Regions from separate parts of the Agrobacterium sp. NPDC090283 genome, predicted to be linked through region 3. Evidence: predicted binding sites of a transcription regulator. Region 3 holds the regulator's gene; each other region holds the start of a gene.
What was found. The regulator LexA, encoded in region 3, represses DNA repair genes until DNA is damaged. The targets are predictions, from matches to a motif close to TGTTCNNNNTGTGTTCNG.
Positions count from the first base shown of each region.

Region 1: ACIQUH_RS24280 (MazG nucleotide pyrophosphohydrolase domain-containing protein) is a predicted target of LexA. The motif match lies at 1,323-1,340, and genes of this name have one in related genera.
Region 2: ACIQUH_RS21515 (DNA recombination protein RmuC) is a predicted target of LexA. The motif match lies at 3,180-3,197, and genes of this name have one in related genera.

Region 1 covers NZ_JBIVYG010000022.1:28,218-33,624, reverse strand. The annotation lists gene pdxH (pyridoxamine 5'-phosphate oxidase) at 1-234, shown strand, start outside; gene ACIQUH_RS24285 (sulfite exporter TauE/SafE family protein) at 409-1,188, opposite strand; gene ACIQUH_RS24280 (MazG nucleotide pyrophosphohydrolase domain-containing protein) at 1,342-1,647, shown strand; gene ACIQUH_RS24275 (hypothetical protein) at 1,698-2,060, opposite strand; gene ACIQUH_RS24270 (HAD family hydrolase) at 2,204-2,878, opposite strand; gene ACIQUH_RS24265 (bleomycin resistance protein) at 2,883-3,320, opposite strand; gene tldD (metalloprotease TldD) at 3,676-5,091, opposite strand; gene ACIQUH_RS24255 (hypothetical protein) at 5,170-5,407, opposite strand, start outside.
Region 2 covers NZ_JBIVYG010000017.1:49,494-54,900, reverse strand. The annotation lists gene metK (methionine adenosyltransferase) at 1-69, shown strand, start outside; gene trmB (tRNA (guanosine(46)-N7)-methyltransferase TrmB) at 239-937, shown strand; gene ACIQUH_RS21520 (ribokinase) at 1,001-1,900, opposite strand; gene ACIQUH_RS21515 (DNA recombination protein RmuC) at 1,955-3,148, opposite strand; gene def (peptide deformylase) at 3,298-3,810, shown strand; gene fmt (methionyl-tRNA formyltransferase) at 3,858-4,793, shown strand; gene truA (tRNA pseudouridine(38-40) synthase TruA) at 4,793-5,407, shown strand, end outside.
Region 3 covers NZ_JBIVYG010000001.1:537,859-543,265, reverse strand. The annotation lists gene ACIQUH_RS02695 (TRAP transporter small permease) at 1-407, shown strand, start outside; gene ACIQUH_RS02690 (TRAP transporter large permease subunit) at 404-1,663, shown strand; gene lexA (transcriptional repressor LexA) at 1,911-2,633, shown strand; gene ACIQUH_RS02680 (glutathione S-transferase family protein) at 3,073-3,750, shown strand; gene ACIQUH_RS02675 (ComEC/Rec2 family competence protein) at 3,771-5,407, opposite strand, start outside.

The sequences.
Region 1 (5,407 bases), on a different contig from region 3:
TCCAAACAGTCGCGGCCGCTGGAAGGCCGGTTCGCGCTGGAAAAAGCAGTGGCCGAATATACCGCCAGATATGCGATCGGCGAAATTCCGCGCCCGTCCCATTGGTCCGGTTTCCGCATCCGCCCCGTCAGCATCGAATTCTGGCACGACCGCAAGTTCCGCCTGCACGACCGCATCGAATTCCGTCGCGAGACGCCCGATGGTGCATGGTCCAAGGTCCGCATGTATCCCTGATTGCGGCGAAGGCGTTCGGGTTGTTGGTGAAATCTCACGCCAAACTCGACGTCATCCTCGGGCTTGACCCGAGGATCCATTGTCGCGCGTGGTTGTGGATCCTCGCCTCAAGGGCGAGGATGACGGAGAAGGAAGCACACTGCTGTTGCAGTTGAAGGCAGTCCCTGTCTTCGCCTATTTCAGCAACGAATCGAACAGCGGCAGTCCGATGACGGCGGAGATGGCGATCAACCCATAGCAGATGCGCCGGAACGCCGCCTCGTCGGCAAGCCCATGCAGCCGCGCGCCAGCATAAAGGCCCGCCCCATAAAAGGGCAGGGCCAGCAGGAAAAACACGAAGACATCGACGGTGAACAGGCCACCGACAAAATAGCTGGCGATGGAGAACACCGTCGAAACCGCGAAATAAAGAATGACATTGGCGCGCACGAAAGCGCCTTTCAGCGCCCCGCCCAGCCAATAGGCGACGACGGGCGGGCCGCCCAGTTGCGCAGCCCCCGAAAACAGCCCGGCGAGAAGCCCGGTGAAGAGGGTGAGCGGTGTTTTCGGCCGGCCGCTGTAACGCCAGCCGGACACCAGAAACACCAGCAGCACCACGACCACGCCGGAGATGAGCCAGCGAAGGGTGAGCGGATCGCCCTTCGAAAGCAACAGGGTTCCGAGCGGCACGCCGACAAATGCGCCGGCCGCCATGGTGAAGACTTCGCGCCGGTCCGCCATGCGAAAGGCGGGCGGTATCATGCCGAGCGTCAATACGCCGTCCACCACCAGCAGAACCGCTGACGCGATACGCGGCCCGACGATGGCGCTGGCGAGCGGGATGAAGATGAGCGCCGCGCCGAAACCGGAAAAGCCGCGGGCAAGGCCGGCGAGAAAGGCGGCGCCAGCAAACATCGCAAGCGATGTCGGGCTATGTGCGGTGATGAGCGATGAGAAAAAATCGAGCGAGGGCATGGGTGACGACACGGTTTTCGAATACCTCTCTCTTAATCCAGCCGGCAGGCGCCTGTCGCGCAAATACCATCCGCTCTCTGACCGAGCGCTTTGGAATCGACGTCGCCGGAGAATCGTGATTAGAGTGGTAGCGCACGAACAAAGGATGAACAAATGCTCATGTCCATGATGCGCCAGTTCGAGGCGGCCTCGCAGAAATATGCCGATGAAAACGGGATCGCCCGTGATCCGGACTGGTACATGCTAAAGCTTCAGGAAGAGGTGGGCGAGGTGACGCAGGCCTGGAACCGGCTGACGGGGCGGGGGCGCAGCAAAGGCAGGAGCGAAGAGGAGATGAAGCGGGATCTGGCCGATGAAACCGCCGATCTTCTCGGCCATGTGCTGTTATTGGCGCATCAGAATGGTCTCGATATCGAAGGTGCGATCGAGCGAAAGTGGCGTTTCAAGCCGTCGAAATGATGGTTTGCGGCGGGCGGCGGCTATGCTTGGACCCCCGTCCATCGCTGCGGTTACAAGCGTTCGACGACAAAGAACAGAATTGCGAGAAGCCCGGATAACGGCGTCATGATCAGCCGTTCTGGGCGGCTTCGCGATATAGAGTTCAATCCGGCGATCACCGAGAGAGTGCAGGCCATGGTCCAGATGACGGGCTCAATCCAGGCCGCGGGCCAGAGGCCGACGAAGCCAGCTTTTTGCAGCAGGAAAGACGCGGCGAGAGAGTAGATCGGGACAGATGCCCCGCTGGCAACGCGTTGCGTGGAGGGCAGGATCCTGTATTCGCCGCCCCAGGCGAAACGGCCGAATGGCGCACCGGCCGCAAGGGCAATCTGAAATATCGAAAGAAAAAGCAAAATCAGCGTCGCAAGCGACACGGCAACAAGCTGCATGACCGCCCCGATTTATGGTGCGCTGAAAGAGGAACCCAGACACAATCGGCGCGCCGACCAATATGACATTCACTATAGAGGCCAATGGCAAAGACCATGTGACATGGTCTCGGGCTTATGGTTTGCTTTCACGCCCCTGACGGTTGTGTTTCCTGCAAAAGCCTTGCCACCGCATGAAGGTCGCTTGCGATGGTAATGCACTTCTCCCTCATTTCCTCGGTCGGCGGTGCCACGTCAGGCACCATGATCGTCATCATGCCCGCCGATGAGGCCGAGCGTACGCCCGAATAGGAATCTTCCAGCGCAAGGCAGCGACCCGGATCGAGGGAAAGCCGTCGAGCCGCGGTCAGATAGGGCATGGGCGCGGGTTTCGGCTCGGTATAATCACCGCGCGCGACGATGGTGTCGAAACGTCTGAGAAGATCGTGGGGGCCGAGATGGCGCGTCACCGAATCGTGCCGCGACGAGGTGGCGATGGCGCGGCGGATATCGAGCCGGTCAAGCAGATCGAGAATGTCGACGACGCCCGGCTTCAATGCCACGCCCTCCGCCATCATCACGCCAAGATGCCGGAGCCAGGCGTCGCGGAAGCTGTCGATGGGAAAATCCGCGCCGTAATCGGCAAAGATGGTGCCGGTTATGACGTCCCAGGGGCTGCCGCAGACCTTCTGATAGGTCTCGACCTTCATGCCATGGCCGCCTTCCTCCGAGGCAGCCAGAAATGAATCGCGATAGAGCCTCTCGCTTTCGATCAGCAATCCGTCCATGTCGAAAACCAAGGCCTGTGGAAGAAAAGGCAGCATGGCTTTAACCGAACCGGAAGGGGCGTTCGCCGAGGCTTTCGAACGGGCGGATCAGATAACCGTCGGGATCGGCGACGATGAATTGCCGGTTGCCCACTTCGACCGTGCCGCGCCTGTACCATTTTTCCTCAAGCGGCATGACGAGGTCGATCAAGGATCGCTCCAGCCGGGAAAGAATGGGTTGCAGGGAGGGAACGGCGAGCTGCAGGTTCATGCCGCGGCCGAGCGGAAATTCGAGTGCGGCATTATCAGTCACGAATGTCCGGGTCGCGCCGATCTGGTCGATCATCAGCTCCGCATCACCCAGCGCTAGATAGGTGAAGCCCTCTTCGGGGCGCTCGTAGACCACATGAAAACCGATCAGGTCGCAATAAAAGGCGCGGCTTTTCTGCCAGTCGCTGACGGCAAGTTCAGGAACGAGGGCATTTCGTATGATGGTCATGGTCTCCTTATGCCGCGCAGGCCCGGTGGGAGGATGGGCTTGCCATAAGTGTCGATCTTATCCTCTTCCCGGCCGCATACCAGAGAAAACCTCATCATGGCAGCCATGTGCGGGACTATGGGCTGACAGGATGGCGACAGGCTCAGTGCGGTTGCGACTCTTTCTGCCGTCATTCCGGCCTTGAGCCGGAATCCAGCCAGCCCAAGTCCTTGGGCTGAAAAGAGTCGTCCCGCCGCGCCGACGCGCGTCGACTGGATTCCGGCTCAAGGCCGGAATGACGGACCGGGTATAGGGTGCCACGTCGTTTTGTCCGCGTTATCGACTCAACTGAGTGCAATCACCCGAAAACCACCGCCTACGCCTTCGTACCGCCGACGGTGATCTGGTCCATGCGCAGATGCGGCTGGCCGACGCCAACAGGCACCCATTGTCCGGCCTTGCCGCAATTGCCGATGCCGGTATCGAGTTTGGAATCGTTGCCGATCATCGACACGCGCTTCATCGCATCTGGCCCGTTGCCGATCAGCATCGCGCCCTTTACCGGCGCGCCGATCCTGCCGTTTTCGATGAGGTAGGCCTCGGTGCAGCCGAACACGAATTTGCCGGACGTGATATCCACCTGGCCGCCGCCGAAGGAGACGGCGTAAATGCCCTTCTTCACGGAGGCGATGATCTCCTCCGGCATCTTGTCGCCCGACAGCATATATGTGTTCGTCATGCGCGGCATCGGCACATAGGCATAACCCTGCCGGCGGCCGTTGCCGGTGGGCTTGGCGCCCATCAGCCGGGCGTTCTGCCGGTCCTGCATATAGCCGACCAGCCTGCCGTTCTCGATCAGCACGTTATAACCGGAAGGCGTGCCTTCATCGTCGATCGTCAGCGAGCCGCGGCGGCTGTCGATGGTGCCGTCATCCACCACGGTCACGCCGGGTGCGGCGACCATTTCGCCCATCAGACCGGCGAAGGCCGAGGTTTTCTTACGGTTGAAATCGCCTTCCAGACCGTGGCCCACCGCCTCGTGCAGCATGACGCCCGGCCAGCCGGAGCCGAGCACCACATCCATGGTGCCAGCAGGTGCATCGATGGCGGTGAGATTGACGAGCGCCTGCCGCAGCGCTTCATCCGCGCCGCGCTGCCAGTTTTCCGTGGTGATGAAATCGCTGAAACCGACGCGGCCGCCAATGCCGTAGGAGCCGCTTTCCTGCCGGTCGCCTTCGCCCGCCACGACGGAAACATTGATGCGGGTCATTGGCCGGATGTCGCTGACGCGATGACCATCGGCGCGCAGGATATCGACCACCTGCCAGCTTGCGGAAATGGTCGCCGTCACCTGCCGGACCTTGTCGTCCTTGTCGCGCAGATAGGCGTCGATATCGGTGAGAAGCTTCACCTTCTCCTCGAAGCTCGGGCTGCCGATCGGGTTCTCGTCGCCATAAAGCTTCTTGTTGGTGCGCTGCGGTGCGGTGGCATAGGAGCCGGAATAACCTCTGGTCACCGCGCCCACCGCATCGGAAGCACGCTTCAGCGCGCTCTGCGAAAGCTCACCCGCATGGGCATAACCCACCGTTTCGCCGGCGACGGCGCGCAGGCCAAAACCCTGGTCGGTGTTGAAGGAGCCGCCCTTCAGCCGGCCATTATCGAAGGTCAGCGATTCGGCCTGGGCATGTTCGATGAAAAGCTCGCCATCGTCAGCGCCGGCGAGCGCCTCGCCGACGAGCTTGCGCAATTGCGTTTCGTCGCAATCGAAGAGTTTTACAAGATCGTCGGTCATGGGAGGCTCCAAACTGATAGTGTTTGGCTAGCATGTAGGATTGCGGCGCGCTGGTGGCAAGCCAAAGCGTGATTGAGTCTACGTCATCATGAAAATGAAATGAACCACGATGGCAGCGGCAATGCACACCCCTAATTGATGCAGGATCATCGGCAATGTCAGCCGTGACCAATGATTCCTCGGATCAGGCGCGAAGCGTTGCCAATGAAGGTAAGCGAGTTGGTTGCCAGACGTAACCGATAAAGCAAGCTCGATCATTCGCCAGTCCCTGGGGGAATCAAAAAACATCCCGGTCCTGCGAGCGTAACCCGCCATT
Region 2 (5,407 bases), on a different contig from region 3:
CGCGATGGCTCCTTCTCCTGGGAGAAGCTCGATCTGGTGAAGCCGCTCAAGGAAGCTTTGAGCGCCTGAAGCATTTCCAGTAAAAGTGCGTAGCGGTTTTACGTCCGGAAATGCGTCAACTGGATATCGCGCTTGTTATTCGGCGGCAATTGAGAGATACCGTCTGCACCTTTGTAACCCGCACAGTGCCTCATCTGGCGCTGTGCGGGTTAAGTCTATTTGTTCTTGAGAGTATGAGATGACGGAAGAACGGCGTTCGCGCGCGACGGAAGCGTTTTTTGGCAGACGCAAGGGCAAACCCCTGCGCAATCAGCAGGTCGATACGATCGAAAACCTGCTGCCTTTGCTGAAGATCGATCTGGAAAGCGTGCCCCCGCAAAATCTCGTTGCTCTTTTTCCTGCGGATGTACGATCGATCCGTCTGGAGATCGGTTTCGGCGGCGGCGAGCATCTCGCCCACCGTGCGGTCGAAAATCCCGAAACGGGTTTCATCGGCGTCGAGCCCTTCGTGAATTCCATGGCCAAGCTGCTTGCCACCGTTCGCGAGCGCGAGCTGATGAATATCCGCCTTTACGACGATGACGCGACGCAGCTGCTGGACTGGCTGCCCGAGGGGTCGATCGATCACATCGATCTGCTTTATCCCGATCCGTGGCCGAAGAAGAAGCACTGGAAGCGCCGTTTCGTCTCCGACGTCAATCTCGCCCGTTTCCATCGTGTGTTGAAACCCGGCGGCAAGTTCTGCTTTGCATCGGATATCGATACTTACGTCAACTGGACGCTGCAGCATTGCGCCCGGCATGGCGGTTTTGAATGGACGGCGACAAGCGCTGACGACTGGCGCACGCCCTATGCCAACTGGCCGGGCACGCGTTATGAGAACAAGGCAAAAAGAGAAGGCCGCAGCTCGGCCTATCTCACCTTCATCCGTCGCTGAAGCATTGCCAGCAAAACGGCGTAGCGGTTCCACGTCGGGAAAATACGCTAACGGCCTGATCCCTTAGAGCGCTGCATCCACTTCCGCTGCCAGCGGAATGGAGGGCTGGGCACCGGCGCGCGTGCAGGCGAGCGAACCCGCAACGGCGGCGCGCTTCAGCGCCGTTTCGAAATCCATCCCCTGATCGAGGCTGGCGGCGAGATAACCGCAGAAGGTATCGCCCGCACCGACCGTGTCGACCGGCTCGATCTTGAGGCCGGAAGCCCTGTAGACCTTGCTGTTGCGCATGGCAATCACGCCATCCGCACCAAGTGTGACGATCAATGTCTGACCGGTCCTGTCATGCAGGGTCTTGAGTTCATTTTCCCGCTCGGAGGCGGAAAGCCCGTTCTTGCCGATCAACAGTTCGAACTCGGTTTCATTGGCAATGACGATATCAGCGAGGCCGGCAAGGCGGGGCGCGTCAGACGTCAATGGTGCGGTATTGATCACGGTGGTGATGCGCTTTGCCTTTGCAGCCGTCAGCGCCGCTTCGATGGCAGGCGCGGGGATCTCGAACTGCAACATCAGAATATCGCCCGTAGCCATCTCTGATATTGTCCTTGCAGCGTCGGAGGCGGAAACTTCGCCATTGGCGGCGGGAATGACCGAGATCATGTTCTCTCCGCCTTCACCGATCAGGATCACCGCCGTTCCCGTCGGGCCGGGTGCGGTTTTGACCAATGACAGATCGGTACCTGCATCGCGCAGCAAGGTCAGCGCTGGTGCGGCAAAGGTATCATCGCCGGCAGCGCCCGCCATCTTGACGGTGGCGCCTGCACGCCGCGCGGCCAGTGCCTGATTGGCTCCCTTGCCGCCGGCGGCCGTGGAAAAAGTCTCGCCCGTGACTGTTTCACCGGGCTTGGGCAGGCGTTTGGCGGTGGCAACAAGGTCCATGTTGATGGAGCCGAAAACAGTAATCATGGGGCGCTGGGTCCGTATGAAATTTGAGCGAGGCGGCGACTTTGCCCGAGACGATCACTCGTCGTCAACTACCCGCAATTTTGCTGCACCGGCTCTGTTTTCCGCAAAGCGACGGGCCTGTTCGATTTCCCCATGCGGAGCCTCTTTTTCCGTCGGCGAGAAATCGAGGCCTTCGATCTTCTGGCCGCGCGCCAGCACCTTGTCGGAAGAGATCAGCATCATGTCGATGTCCTTCTGCGCCAGCCCGAAATGGGCCTGCAGCTTGCGCGTCCGGTCGTCCAGCCGCCGCACATCGTCCATGAGCAGCGCCACTTCGCCCTGGATGAGATGCGCCTGCTCGCGCATGCGCTGGTCTTTCAAAACCGACTGAATGACCTGCACCGACAGCATCAGCAGCGATGGCGAAACGATGACGACGCGGGCGCGGTGGGCGCGCTGCACGAGATATTCGAAATGCTGGTGAATGTCGGCGAAGATCGATTCGGACGGCACGAAGATGAAGGCCGTGTCCTGTGTCTCGCCGCGAATGAGGTATTTCTCCGCGACGTCGCGAATATGTACCTCCATATCGCGGCGGAACTGCTGCACGGCTGCGCGTTTGGTTTCCGGCGTCTCATCCGCCTTGATAGCGTTCCATGCTTCCAGCGGAAACTTGGCGTCGATGACCAGCGGCGGCGCATTGTTCGGCATTTTGATGGTGCAATCCGGCCGGTAGCCGTTGGAAAGCGTCGGCTGCAGCTGAAAGGCCCCGTTGGGAAGCGCATCGGCGATCAACGTTTCCATGCGCGCCTGTCCGAAGGCACCGCGCGTCTGCTTGTTGGAAAGGATCGCCTGCAGCCCGACCACGTCTTTCGCCAAATCCTGAATATTGCCCTGTGCGGCATCGATCACCGCCAGGCGTTCCTGCAGGCGGCTCAGATTCTCATGGGTCGACCGGGTCTGTTCCGTCAGCGTTTCGCCAAGGCGCTGTGACATGCCGTCAAGGCGCTGGTTCAGCGTCTGGCTCATCTCGGTCTGGCGGGTGCCGAGCGTTTCCGCCATGGCCGCGATCCGGCCATGCAATTCGGACTGTGTTTTCAGGAGATCGGAGATTTCACCGTCGGCTCCCGCTTTTTTTGCGCGGTTTGTCGTGACCAGCCATGTGATGACCAGCCCGAAAACCAGAGCCGCGAGCAGCGCGCCGAAGCTGATATCGACGGAGCCCGCGCGGAGTGCGGGGGTAAGGAGAACGGAGAAATCTATGTTCATGATTAAATCTAGCAGATTTCCAGTGATTCGGAAGATCAAAACAAGAACATTCCTGCGGCGGAAATGAGTCGAATGCGGTGGACGACGCAAGCCGTTTTCACCCTCGTGTTTTTTATTTCCTCGGCGCGAGAGATACGTTATGGGAAGCCATGACCATCAAACCGCTTATCATTTTGCCCGATCCCGTGCTGCGCCAGCAATCCAGGCCCATCGAACAGGTGGATGCCGAGGTGCTGCGCCTTGCCGACGACATGCTCGAAACCATGTATGATGCGCCGGGTATCGGCCTCGCCGCCATTCAGATCGGCGTGCCGCGCCGCATGCTGGTGATCGACGTTGCGCGTGAAGGCGAGGAAAAGACCCCGATCGTCTTCATCAATCCCGAAATCCTCAAAGTGTCGGACGATGTCTCGACCTATGAGGAAGGTTGCCTCTCCATTCCCGATTATTATGCCGAGGTCGAGCGTCCCGCGTCGCTCACGGTGCAATATGTCGGCCGTGACGGCAAGCAGCAGACGGTCGAGGCGGATGGTCTGCTTGCAACCTGCCTGCAGCACGAGATCGATCACCTGAACGGCGTTCTCTTCATCGACCATATTTCGCGGCTGAAGCGCGACATGGTCATCAAGAAATTCACGAAAGCGGCCCGCGCAAAGATCTGATCCTTCTCCTTTGGGAGATGGAACGGAAAACAGGGCAGGGGGCGACGATGGCTCTTCGCATCATTTTTATGGGTACGCCGGAATTTTCCGTTCCCACATTGCGTGCACTGGTGGAGGCGGGCCACGAGATCGTTGCCGTCTACACCCAGCCGCCGCGTCCCGGCGGCCGCCGTGGCCTCGATCTGCAGAAGTCACCGGTGCATCAGGCCGCCGAGCTTTTGGGCCTGCCTGTGCTGACGCCGGTGAACTTCAAGGCTGAGGAAGACCGCCAGCAATTCCGGGACTTCAATGCCGATGTCGCGGTTGTCGTGGCCTACGGTCTGCTGCTGCCGGAAGCGATCCTCAGCGGCACGCGCCTTGGCTGTTACAATGGTCACGCCTCCCTGCTGCCGCGCTGGCGCGGTGCTGCACCCATCCAGCGGGCGATCATGGCCGGCGATGCCGAGACCGGCATGATGGTCATGAAAATGGAAAAGGGGCTCGATACCGGCCCCGTCGCGCTCACCGCCAAGATCGCAATCGGCGAGAATATGACGGCTGGCGAATTGCACGACAGCCTGATGCTGGCCGGCGCGCGGCTGATGCGGCAGGCGATGGCCAAGCTGGAAGCCGGTGACCTGCCTCTCGTCACCCAGGCGGAAGAGGGCGTTCTCTACGCTGCAAAGATCGACAAGGGCGAAACCCGCATCGATTTTTCAAGGCCAGCGCAGGATGTGCACAATCACATTCGCGGCCTTTCGCCGTTTCCCGGCGCCTGGCTGGAGATGGATATCGGCGGCAAAGCCGAGCGCGTGAAGGTTCTGGCGTCCGAGCTGGCTAGCGGCATGGGAGAAGCCGGTGCGGCGCTGGATGATGCGCTCACCATTGCCTGCGGCAGCGGTGCCGTGCGGCTCACCCGCTTGCAGAAGGCTGGCGGCAAGCCGATGTCGGCGGCCGATTTCGTGCGCGGTACGCCGGTTCCGGCGACAACGAGGCTCGGCTGATGCCACGTTTCCGCATGACCGTCGAATATGACGGCACGTCCTATTACGGCTGGCAGAGACAGGAAAACGGCCCTTCGGTTCAGGGTGCTTTGGAAGCTGCTGTCCGGTCGTTGACGGGAGAGAGCGTTTCCATTCGCGGCGCCGGCCGCACCGATTCCGGCGTGCATGCCGTCGGGCAGGTCGTCCACGTCGATCTTTCCCGAGAATGGGAACCCTACAAGCTTCGTAACGCGCTCAATGCGCATCTCGCCATGGCCGGTGAGGCCGTAGCCGTCCTCGATGCCGCTTCCGTGACCGAGGATTTCGACGCCCGGTTTTCCGCTCTTCGTCGGCACTACCTCTACCGCATCATCTGCCGCAAGGCCCGGCTGGCGCTGGAGCACAAGCGGGCATGGTGGGTGTCGAAGGACATGGATCATGAGCGCATGCATGAAGCCGCGCAGATGCTCGTCGGCCGGCATGATTTCACCACCTTCCGTTCCGTGCATTGTCAGGCGAACAGCCCGGTGCGCACGCTCGACCGGCTGGATGTGACGCGCACCGGCGATCTCATCGAAATCCGCGCGACTGCGCAGAGCTTCCTGCATAACCAGATCCGCTCTTTCGCCGGCACG
Region 3 (5,407 bases):
ATCTATCGACATCCGGCGGTCTGGATTTTGCGGAAGAACTGCCGACCATGCTGTTTCCATGGTTCATCGTCGCCGGCATTACCCTTGCGGCGCAGAACGGCGCGCATATGGCAGTGGAGTGGATCTATGACAAGTTCGACGAACGCGGCAAGGTGGGCGTTCTGCTGTTTGCCAATCTCGTGACGGTCGCAAGCTTCGTCATTCTCGCGCAACAGGCGCTTGTCGTCGCCGAGATCGCCGGCGCAGAAATCAGCCCCGTCCTGCAACTGCCCAACAGCATCGGCTATTATTCCATCGCCTTCGGCGCGGCATTGGTCTCCGTCACGACCGCAACAGCGAGCCTGCGCATTCTCTCCGGCGGCTGGCATGCCCGCCCGCACGGCGCAACCGAGGAGATGCCGCTATGACCATCGTGATGATCATTGCATTTTGTATTCTCATGATGATTGCGGTTCCGGTCGGCTACGCCCTGATCATCTCTGCGGGTGTCGCCGTGCTGTGGAACGGTTACGTGCCGCTTTCGATCGTGGCGCAGCAGGTTTACGACCAGACGCAGTCTTTTCCGATGCTGGCGCTGCCGTTCTTCATGCTCGCCGGCACGCTGATGCTCGGCGGCAAACTCGGAACCCAGCTTCTGGAACTCGCCTCCAAGGCCATGCAGCGCTGGCGCGGCGGCCCGCTTTCCACGACGGTCATTTCTTCGGTCGTGTTCGGCGGCGTTTCCGGCTCGGCGGTCGCCAATGCGAGTGCGCTCGGTTCGGTGCTCATTCCATGGCAGAAACGCCAAGGCTACCCTGCCCCCCTCTGTGCGGCCAACAATGCCACCTCGGCGGTCATCGACGTGCTTATCCCACCGTCGATCCCGATGATCCTCTATTCGCTGGTCAGCGGTGTCAGCATCGCCAATCTGTTCATAGCCGGCATTCTGCCGGGCCTGCTCATGGCAGTGGGCTTCATCTTCGTCTGCTGGGCCATCGCTGTGCGGCGGGGCTATGCCGTGCGTGACGAAAGTATCCGCAAGCGCGATCTGGCGCTCCTTGCATTCCGCAGCCTGCCGGCAATCCTTCTGCCGATCCTGATCATCCTCGGCCTGCGCTTCGGCTTTGCAACGCCGACGGAAGTCGCCGTTCTTTCTGTCGTCTATTCGCTCGTGCTCAGCATCTTCTTTTATCGCGATCTGACGTGGAAACGTTTCTGCGACAATTTCGTCGAGGCGGGCTCGGCAACCGGCGTCGTCATGCTGGTCATCATGGGCAGTGCGGCGGTAGGCTGGGTCCTCACCTTCGATCAGGCTCCCCAGCATTTCGCCACCTGGGTGGCGGAGAATATCTCCAACCCGATCCTGATCATTCTCATGATGAACATCCTGATGCTGATCATCGGGATGCCGCTCGATCTGCCGCCGTCGATCCTGCTTCTCGGACCGATCTTCGTGCCGCTTGCGGATATGATCGGGCTCGACCGGGTGCAGCTCGGCATGATGATGGTCATCAATCTCGGTATCGGGCTCTATACGCCACCGATCGGCACCACGCTCTTCATCTCGTCCTCCATCGCCAGAGCGCCGCTCGGCGCGACGACGAGGGAATTGTGGCCGTTCTTCACCATGGCGATGCTGCTTCTCATCGCGGTCAGCTTCATTCCTGCGCTCACGATCTACTGACACTCAGCCCGCAGCAAAATGGCAACGGAAACCATCGGCCGATTCTCCCCGGCCGATGGTTTTGGCGTTCGAGACACCTCGCTTAAGTAATCAAATCCGCTTTGTTCACGGTTTCGACGATCAAATCACCATCTGCGATACACCCTTCACGAAATTTTAGGGGATTGCGGAACACATATGGAACATATAGTGTTCGTTCTGTATTTGTTTCGCGACTTCAACGACGATTCTCAAGGGTGTTTTCCTCATGCTCACGCGCAAACAGCAGGAATTGCTTCTCTTCATTCATGAAAGAATGAAAGAGTCCGGCGTGCCGCCCTCCTTCGATGAAATGAAGGACGCACTCGATCTTGCCTCCAAATCCGGCATCCACCGGCTCATCACCGCGCTCGAGGAGCGCGGCTTTATTCGCCGGCTACCTAACAGGGCACGAGCGCTGGAAGTGATCAAATTGCCGGAGGCCTACACGCCGGGTGCGAGGCCGCAGCGCGGCTTTTCGCCCAGCGTCATCGAAGGCAGCCTCGGCAAGCCGAAGACGCCGGAACCGGCCCCTGCCCCCAAGGCGCCAGCCAATGATCTCGGCGGCGCCGTCACCGTGCCGGTCATGGGCCGCATCGCCGCCGGCGTGCCGATTTCCGCCATCCAGAACAACACCCACGATGTGGCCGTGCCGGTCGACATGCTGGGTTCGGGCGAACATTATGCTCTTGAGGTCAAGGGCGACTCGATGATCGAGGCCGGCATTTTTGATGGCGATACCGTCATCATCCGCAACGGCAACACCGCCAATCCGGGCGATATCGTCGTCGCGCTGGTGGATGATGAAGAAGCGACCCTGAAGCGTTTCCGCCGCAAGGGAGCTTCCATCGCTCTGGAAGCGGCCAATCCCGCCTATGAGACCCGTATTTTCGGACCGGACCGGGTGAAAATCCAGGGCAAGCTGGTTGGGCTGATCCGCCGTTATCATTAATTGACGGCGCCTTTTTTTCGGTGGGAGCGTCATCGGGAAAGATGACGCTCCCTTTGAAGCATCGCGGTTTGCTTTCTGGAACAATGCGGCTTTGCCGAAGTAAAGAGAAATCGTCCAGCGGATCGGCGCGTCTTTTGTCATGAAGGATGGTTCCGGATTCATGCCAGATGTTTTCGTTGTGCTGCAGGAAAGGGCAAAGAGGCGGCTGGTTGAATTCAAGGAAATGAGCACCCTTCATCTCCTTGAGCGAGGATGCAGGTTGCAAATCGCGTCGCCATATGTCTCGCCGTCATCTCCAGGTGGTGACGTGGATGCGCCTCTTTTTCCCTGACCTCACCTTCCCATCCATCAATGCCGCTTATGGGAGCCATGGATTATTTGCAATATTCCAAGGCCCATCCGCCGTTATAGAAATGCGCGTCATATCGGGGAGCACGTCATGTACGATCTTTATATTGCCAACAAGAACTATTCCTCATGGTCGCTGCGGCCGTGGGTATTGATGCGCACGCTCGGCATCGCCTTCGATGAAAAACTCGTTCCCTTCGGCGAAGGCGTTTCCTTCTCCACCTTCTCTCCGACCGGCAAGGTACCCTGCCTTGTCGATGAGGGAGTGACGGTTTGGGAATCGCTGTCGATCGCCGAATATCTGGCGGAGCGACACCAGGGCGTCTGGGCGAGCGACAAGCAGGCAAGGGCCTGGTCTCGTTCGGCGGCGAGCGAAATGCATGCGGGCTTTTCTTCGCTGCGCAATCTATATCCCATGTCGGTCGGCATTCGCGTAAAACCGAAGGGTGGCGACACCGGGCTTGCGGCCGATATAAAGCGCATCGATGCGCTGTGGAGCGAAGGTCTCGCGAAATTCGGCGGGCCTTATCTTGCGGGCCAGAAATTCACGGCGGTCGATGCCTTCTTCTGCCCGGTGGCCTTTCGTTTCCAGAGCTATGGGGCGGAACTTTCGCCCGCGGCAAAAGCCTATTGCGACCGGCTGCTTGCCCTTCCCGCCATGCGCGAATGGTACGAGGCCGGACTGAAGGAGACATGGCGCGACGCGGCGCATGAAGAGGAAATCGCCGGGATCGGCGACGTGACCGCGGATTTGCGCATAAGGGCCTGACGATCCATGCTGGCGGCACTTTATTGCGGCGCCGCCAGCAACCGGGTCACGGCATCAGGCAGGTCGTGTTCAAAATGGCCGCTTTTCCAGTCGTAATAGCGATGTTCGCTCCAGGGCCTGTCCATTCCGGCGATTGCGGCGCCCAACCTGCCGACCACCCCTGCCTGATCGCTGTCTGCGAAGTCCAGCTCCAGCGAACCGATCCGTCGCAAAATATCGCGATTCAACAGGAGCGCGCCCGAGCGGCATTGGGAGAAGGAGGTTCTGCGGGAAACGATGACGATATCGGCGATATCGCAGGCCTTTCCGGCAAAGCGACCGTCTTCCAGAACGATGATCCATTCGCCGCTTCCCGCGCGCGCTGCGCACCATATACCTTTGCTGCAGGTGAAAACACCGGGTGCGGCGTCTCTCAGGGCCACCGTCATCCGCCGGGCGACAGCGCTCATCTCTTTCGGATCGAGCTTCGCCTTCGTGGTCAAAGCCACTTTGGCTGTCTTGGTCTCGCTCTTGAGAAAGACCGGCGGCACAGGCTGTTCCGGCAAAAGCAGCGCCCTTTGCCACTGACCATAAACGAAACCCTGCGGCTGTGTTTTCGTCGTATAGACTTTACCGTCCTCCAGTAACGCCACCAGCTCACCATCCTCATGAACGAGCAGATCAGGCGGATTGCGATAGGCCGCGGCCGCCGACAGGCCAAAGGCGAGGAACAGAAACGGCATGCCCAGAAGCGCAAGCCGGCTGCGCAGCAATGTCAGCAGCAGAAAACCAGCCGAGGCGAGACCCAGAAACCAGTCATGGGGACGTCCCGTTGCCGCACTTCCTCCCCAGGACGCCACCTCCTGCGCAACCTCGATGACGAGGGCCATGCCGTAACCCATGACCTTCAGGAATGGCGCGTCGAGCCCGAAGGGCATCAGCAACATGGCGACAAGGCCGAAGGGCATGACGATGAGCGACATCAGCGGCATGGCGGCCAGATTGGCGAAAAGTCCATAGGTGGTGACACGCTGAAAATGCTCGACTGAATAGACCGCCGTCGAGAGCCCGCCGATCAGCGACGTCGTCATGACGCCGCCGATGATGGCGCCCGCCGTTTGCGCCACCGTCATCCATGCCGGTTTGCGCCCGATGAACAGACGTTCCCGCTCGGCGCGCCAGCGGCTCCAGGCGGCGTAGGAGGCGACGAGCGCGATGGTCGCGGCAAAGGACATCTGGAAGCTCGGCCCCATGATTTCCGATGGCGAAAAAGCAAGAATGACCAGCGCGGAAAGCGCCACATTCCGGAGGCTGAGCGAGGGTTGATCGAACAGCACCGCGATCAGCATCGCCGATGTCATCAACCAGGCGCGTTCGGCGGAGACGGCGAAACCGGAAATGAGATAATAGGCAAGTGTCATCAGGAGTGCGGCGAAAGCCGAAATCTTCTTGACGGGCCAGCGCTGCGCAAATGCCGGAAAAAGACTGAAGGCAAGCCTCAGCCCGACAAAGAATATGCCGGACGCCAGCGCCATGTTGAGGCCGGATATGGCGACGATATGGGCAAGGCCGGACAGTCGCAACGCTTCCATCGTCTCGGGGGATATGGCCTGTCTCTCATCGGTGACGATGGAGGCAGCAAAGGCTCCGGCATCGCCGCCGATGGTGCTGCGGATGC